2 regions of the Saccharopolyspora halophila genome follow, and region 1 is predicted to be linked to the other one. Evidence: riboswitches for the same ligand, from Rfam matches in the RefSeq annotation. Region 1 holds a riboswitch; the other holds the start of a gene.
What was found. A riboswitch is a leader RNA that binds a small molecule or an ion and turns the genes downstream of it on or off. The one in region 1 is predicted to bind glycine.

Region 1 (3,404 bases):
AGTCGGTGCTGGACGAAGCGGGATTGATCATTCCGGACGAGCAGGAGGACGAGGTGGAGAAGTTCCGCGAGTTCCTCGACTCCGTTTCTCCGGAGGACTTCCGCGGCGCCGACACGTGAAGCCCGGTCGCCGGGCTCGTCGACGAATGACGTGAAGCCAACGACAGGCCCCCGGGAGCGGTTCGCCGCTCCCGGGGGCCTGCTCGTCACCGGACGTTTCGCGCGTCGAAGTGTTCGGCCCGCCGCCCCGCGCGTCGCGTTGACCCGCTCGCCGGGCGGGCCTACCTTCGAAGTGCGCGAATTGCCCTGGTGTGATTCAGCCGGTACCGCCACCGCGGGTGGTGTGGGCACAAGGTTCGCGTCGCTGGATCGCCACGGATCCGGGCGCTGGTGATCGTCGTCGGCCGCACGGCCGGACGAGGGGAGGCAGGCGTGGTCGAGGAAGCAGCCGACTCGAGTGCTGCGGAGCAGGGTGAACTGTTCGCCGACGCCTCGCTGCCGGACGAACTGGTCGGTTACCGGGGGCCTGCGGCGTGTCAGATCGCGGGCATCACCTACCGGCAACTCGACTACTGGGCGCGGACGAAGCTGGTCGGGCCGTCCATACGCGGTGCCGCCGGCTCCGGTTCGCAGCGGTTGTACTCGTTCAAGGACATCCTGGTGCTCAAGGTGGTCAAGCGACTGCTGGACACCGGGGTGTCGCTGCACAACATCCGAGTCGCGGTGGAGCACCTGCGCAACCGCGGTGTGCAGGACCTGGCGAAGCTCACGCTGTTCAGCGACGGCACCACGGTCTACGAGTGCACCTCCGCGGAGGAGGTGGTCGATCTGTTGCAGGGCGGCCAGGGCGTGTTCGGCATCGCGGTCAGCGGAGCGATGCGCGAGATCAGCGGAACCATCCACGAGTTCCCCGCCGAGCGGGCCGACGGTGGCGAGAACATCGAGGCCCAGCTGGCCGATGAGCTGGCACAACGCAGGCGCGAGCGGCAGGCCGAGACCGGCTGACCGGATCGTCTGTTTGTGCGACAGCCGACATCGCGGATCCGCAATGCGCTGTTGATCGGGTAGCCTGACCGCTATCGCCGACCCCGTGCGGGAGAGCCCTGGACCGGCAGTGCCGGAGCAGGCGCCGAAGGAGCAAATCTCCCCGACAACCTCTCAGGCCACCTGGACCGCACGGGCGAGATACCTCTGGAAAGAGGGTGCGCCACGCGTGGTGCACTCCGCCGACGGTGCAAGCCCACAGCGTGGGTGAAGCTCTCAGGCGTTCGCTTCGCGGACAGTGACAGAGGGGGAGAGCAGCCCCGGCTGCCGCCCTTTGTTCGCCGTGATGAGTGAGGTTTGGCGATGACCGACGGTAAGCACGATCGCATTCCCTTGGCCGCGTTGGAGCACGGCAGGCCCTTCGCCGACCGGCATGTCGGACCGATGCCCGCCGAGCTCGCCCGCATGCTCGACGTCATCGGCGTCGGCTCGCTGGAGGAATTGGGGCAGAAGGCCGTCCCGGACAGCATCCGCGAAGGTGACCTGCAGCTGGCGCTGCCCGACCCGGCCACCGAGACCGAGGCGCTGGACGAGTTGCGCGAGCTGGCGGGCCGCTGCAGGCCGCACGCGGAGATGATCGGGCTCGGCTACCACGGCACGGTCACCCCCCCGGTGATCATGCGCAACGTGCTGGAGAACCCGGCCTGGTACACCGCGTACACCCCGTACCAGCCGGAGATCTCGCAGGGCCGTCTCGAGGCGCTGCTGAACTTCCAGACCATGGTCTCGGACCTGGCCGGTGTGCCGGTGGCCAACGCCTCGGTGCTGGACGAGGCCACCGCCGCCGCCGAGGGCATGACCCTGGTGCGTCGCGCGGGCAAGAGCAAGTCGCCGCGCTTCCTGGTCGACGCCGACACGCTGCCGCAGACCATCGCGGTCATCCAGACCCGCGCGGAGCCGCTGGGCATCGAGGTCGTCGTCGCCGACCTGGCCGGAGGCGAGCTGCCCGAGGGCGACTTCTTCGGCGCGCTGCTGTCCTACCCCGGCGCCTCCGGTGCCGTGCGCGACCACGAGGCCCTGATCGGCGAGATCCACGAGCGCGGCGCCAAGGCCGTGGTCGCCGCGGACCTGCTGGCGCTGACGCTGCTGCGCTCGCCGGGCGAGATGGGCGCCGACGTGGTCGTGGGCAACACCCAGCGCTTCGGCGTGCCGATGGGCTTCGGCGGCCCGCACGCCGGGTACATGGCGGTGGTCAAGGGCATGGAGCGCCAGCTGCCCGGGCGGTTGGTCGGCGTGAGCGTCGACGCCGACGGCAACCAGGCGTACCGCCTCGCGCTGCAGACCCGCGAGCAGCACATTCGCCGCGAGAAGGCGACCAGCAACATCTGCACGGCGCAGGTGCTGCTGGCCGTGGTCGCCGCGATGTACGCGGTCTACCACGGCCCGGACGGGCTGCGGGCGATCGCGACCCGTGCGCACCGGATGGCGACCGTGCTGGCCGAGCAGTTGCGCCGCGGTGGCGTCGAGGTCGTGAACCGGGAGTTCTTCGACACGGTGGTCGCCAAGGTGCCCGGCCGCGCCGACGAGGTGCTGGCCGCGGCTCGCCAGGAGGGCATCAACCTGCGCCGGGTGGACGCCGACCACGTCGGCATCAGCTGCGACGAGACCACCACGCGCGCGCACCTGGACGGGGTGTGGCGGGCGTTCGGCGTGGCTGCGGGCAACGCCGACGCCATCGACGCCGAGACCGCCGATGCGCTGCCGAGCGCGCTGGTGCGCACCTCCGAGTACCTGACGCACCCGGTGTTCCACACCCACCGCTCCGAGACCTCGCTGCTGCGCTACCTGCGCGCCCTCTCGGACAAGGACATCGCGCTGGACCGGAGCATGATCCCGCTGGGTTCGTGCACCATGAAGCTCAACGCGACGGCCGAGATGGAGCCGATCACCTGGCCCGAGTTCTCCTCGCTGCACCCGTTCGCCCCGGCCCAGGACGCCGAGGGACTGCTGCAGGTGGTCTCCGACCTGGAGAACTGGCTGGCCGAGGTCACCGGCTACGACGCGGTGAGCCTGCAGCCCAACGCCGGCAGCCAGGGCGAGTTCGCCGGTCTGCTGGCGATCCGCGCTTACCACCACAGCCGTGGTGGGACGGACCGCGACGTGTGCCTGATCCCGGCGTCGGCGCACGGCACCAACGCCGCGAGCGCGGTCATGGCCGGTATGCGCGTCGTCGTGGTGCGCTGCGACGAGCAGGGCAACATCGAGATGGAGCACCTGCGCGAGCTCGCGGCCAAGCACGCCGAGGACCTCGCGGCCATCATGATCACCTACCCGTCCACGCACGGCGTCTACGAGGACACCGTGCGGGAGGTCTGCGGTCTGGTGCACGACGCGGGCGGTCAGGTCTACGTGGACGGCGCG
Region 2 (3,404 bases), on a different contig from region 1:
CCGCTTCATGCGATAGCGGAAGGTGTTCGGGTGCACCCGAAGCTCTCGGCCGGCTCGCCGCGGGTCCCCGGGATGGCGAAGCCACGCGTGCAGGGTCGCCAAGTAGTCGGTTCCCTGAGCGCGGTCGTGCTCGCGCAACCGCGGCAACGGCCCGAGCGCACCCACGCCCGCATCGGTGGCAGCGCCCGCCATCCGGCTGAGCGCCAACAGGTGCCACACGTCCTCGTAGACCGCCACGCGTTGCTGCAGGTGACCCGCGCGCAACAGCCCGATCAGCTCATCGGCCTGCGCCCGCGACCGCGGCACATCGGCGACCCCCACCGCAGTTCCCACGGCGATCAGCGGCTGCGGTGTGGCCTCGTGCGACATGAGGGCCTCGCGCAGCTCGGGCCAGCCGCCACCGCGTGCTCGGTCGGGGACCAGCGCGTAAAGCACCGTCCCGATCTCGGTGACCAGCGGTCGTCGCCCGATGCCGCGGGTGATCCATTCCCACAACGCCAGTCGCTGTCCCTCGGCGGGCTCGCCGGAGTCGGGAACCTCGATGGCGATGACCCGGTGCTCCTCGTTGGGTACCGCGAGCTCGTTGGCCGCCGCTCGCCAGCCCTCGCCGCCGTCGACCAGCAGCCGCACCTGTTCGGCCGAGCGTCGCCGCGCCACGTCCGCCACGGCACGCCAGCGCAGCAGCTGCAGGGCCACCAGTGGCGCGGTATCGGCGAAGGCCGAGGAGCGCTCGTCGGATACCGGGCCCGGGACCACCGCCCACATCGAGCCGAGCAGCTCGCCACCCATCCGGATGGGTACCACCAGCCGCGGCAGCGTTCCGTCCTGCTGAGCCGGCACGAAGATCGCAGAATTGCCCTTGCTGAGCTGCCGAAACGTCCCGCGGGAGCGAAACTTCGCCAGCACGTCGTCGGGCTGGCGGCGGCCCATGATCGTCGAGATGCGCGCCGGATCCGTCAGGTCCTGACGCGCCGAATGGGCCAACAACTGGGAATGCGCGTCCTCGATCGTCACCGGCGCATCCACCACGTCGGCGACCGCATCGGCCAGACGGAACAGATCGGCCACGCCCACATCGGCGCCGCGCTCGGATGGCTGACCAACACCGGTGCCGGCCATCGCCGCTCGGATCAGCCACACCAGCTGGGCCCACGCTGTGCCCGTACGGACCTCGACCAGCCCGACGCCCGCGGTCTTCGCGGCCTCGGCGACTACCTCATCGGTTCCCGCCGGCGGTTTCAGCAGTACTGCTGCGGCTCCCAGCTCGCTGCAGCGCTGCACCAGCGCCACCGCGTCCTGCCGCTCACCGATGGCAACGCCCAGCACCAGGTCGCCCTCGGCGGCGGTGACCGGCTCGTCGGGTTCGGCGATGACCACGTCCCCCACGCAGACGGAGGGTTCCCCGGCGATCACGGTGCGCAGCAGGGTGGGGCCGACTCGTTCGACCAGTGCCCCGACGTCGAGCATCACCGGTCCTCCCCACGACCTGTGCCTTTGCTTGGCACTGTTAGGCAGGTCATTGACAGCTGCACTGGCCCGTTTATCGTTGCTGAGCACATCGACAATCGCATACCGGCCATCGACCCCGTGCGGGAGAGCCTCTGCCACTTGGCAGGGCGCCGAAGGAGCAAATCTCCCCAGCAAACTCTCAGGCACCCATGACCGTTCGGGGAAGGCAACTCTGGAAAGCGCTCGTCAACGTCGACGCGCCACCCACGGTGCAAGTCGCGTGCCCTCGGCCGCGGTGAAGCTCTCAGGTCCCGCAACAGAGGGGGAGGCCCAGCCAAATCCCGGGGCGCGTCGAACGTGCCCCCTGCAACGCTATGGAGCCTCCCGCTATGTCGACGCTGCCCACCAACCTGTCCTACACCGAAGAGCACGAGTGGATCGAGGACCGCGGCGAGGTTTCGCGCGTGGGCATCACCCAGCACGCCGCCGACGCGCTCGGCGACATCGTGTTCGTGCAGCTGCCGGAGGTCGGCGAGCAGATCGAGGCCGGTCAGACATGCGGTGAGCTGGAATCCACCAAGTCCGTCAGTGACCTGTTCGCGCCGGTCACCGGTGAGGTCGTGGCCATCAACGAGGCGGTCGAGGAGGACCCGTCGGTGGTCAACTCCGACCCGTACGACAAGGGCTGGCTGCTGGAGGTGCGGGTGACCTCCACCGGCGCCACGCTCACGGCCCAGCAGTACTCGGAGTTCATCAACGAGTAGACCCACGCGGCTCAGCCGGGGACGAGGCGCGATCAATGGCGATCAGCGTCATCGACCCGATTTGGGCGTCCGAGCGGGGCACCGGTCCGCGGCTCCCCGGCCGTGGCCGTCGCGGAGTGCGCAAGCCGGTGACCTGAGGAAGGTAACCTTCCTGTCATCGGCCCCGCCGGTTCAGAACAGTACGTAGACGATTCCGGTCGCTCCGACCAGCATCGCCAAGGCCGTCGCCGCTGCGGGCAACGCCCCGCCCGGCAGTGGCGCGCTCGCGCGAAGCCTGTGGTCGCTGAACCGGTGCCTGCGCCACATCAACCAGCCCACGATCCCGCTCACGGGCAGCGTCACCAGCGTGCAGGCGACGGCAGCTGTCGCGCTGTGGTGAGCGATCAAGCGCAGCAGCACCAGCAGGCTGGCGGTGAAGGCGAGAATGGTGCGCAACCAGGCCAGGGTGGTGCGCTCGATCTGCAGGCCGGGATCCCACGGGTGCGTGCGGGGCATCGTCTAGACCGAACTCACGAACAGCAGGACGCAGGCGACGACGCCCACGATGGCGAGCCCGTAGCCGAGCACCGGCGCGAGTTTCGGCGCCGGAAGCGGGCGGCTGCACCGCAGGGCACGTTCAGCCGCCATCCACCGCGTGAAAGCCGTTGCGCTGCACAGCACTCCGGCGAGCAACAGGCTGACGGCCAGCACGGTGCGGATGGTGCTGGGGTGATCCGCGACCGCGTTGAGCGCTTCGATGCCGACTCCGGCGGCCATCAGCGCCAGCGCGGTGCGGATCCAAGCCAGGAAGGTGCGCTCGTTGGCGAGGGTGAACCGGGGATCTGGCTCGTCGCCCTCGTCGTAGACGCGGCGCGGCCGGCGCGCGGAACCTTGATCACCATCGGTTGCCATGGCTTAACCGTAACCGGTGGCGGTTCGGGTCTGAGCGATGTATTCCCGGGTCACGGTGTGTGGCGACGCTAGTGCGTGCCGCGATGGCGTGGGTGCGCGACGCGGAAGTTCCTGCGATCCGCGAGCGAGTCCGGACTAGAAGTCGAAAACTCCTGCGGTGGCATTGGCGGCGACGCAGGCGTTGGAGAAGGTCTCGGAGTACTCCACCGGCTTGCCCGCGAAGAAGCCGGTAGCTCGCACGGTCGCCGGTGCGTAGATGAGCGGGCACATCCCGTCGTCGCCTTCGATGGCGTCGATGTC

Region 2: it holds a riboswitch for glycine, as region 1 does, so the genes downstream of both, gcvH (glycine cleavage system protein GcvH) here and gcvP (aminomethyl-transferring glycine dehydrogenase) in region 1, are expected to answer to the same signal.

What each region holds. Positions count from the first base shown of each region.
Region 1 covers NZ_BAAARA010000009.1:45,821-49,224, forward strand. The annotation lists gene ABD289_RS15290 (bifunctional nuclease family protein) at 1-119, shown strand, start outside; gene ABD289_RS15295 (MerR family transcriptional regulator) at 432-1,004, shown strand; glycine riboswitch at 1,083-1,184, shown strand; gene gcvP (aminomethyl-transferring glycine dehydrogenase) at 1,347-3,404, shown strand, end outside.
Region 2 covers NZ_BAAARA010000008.1:255,008-258,411, reverse strand. The annotation lists gene ABD289_RS13760 (helix-turn-helix domain-containing protein) at 1-1,467, opposite strand, end outside; glycine riboswitch at 1,581-1,675, shown strand; gene gcvH (glycine cleavage system protein GcvH) at 1,839-2,213, shown strand; gene ABD289_RS13750 (DUF202 domain-containing protein) at 2,385-2,708, opposite strand; gene ABD289_RS13745 (YidH family protein) at 2,712-3,104, opposite strand; gene ABD289_RS13740 (SSI family serine proteinase inhibitor) at 3,240-3,404, opposite strand, start outside.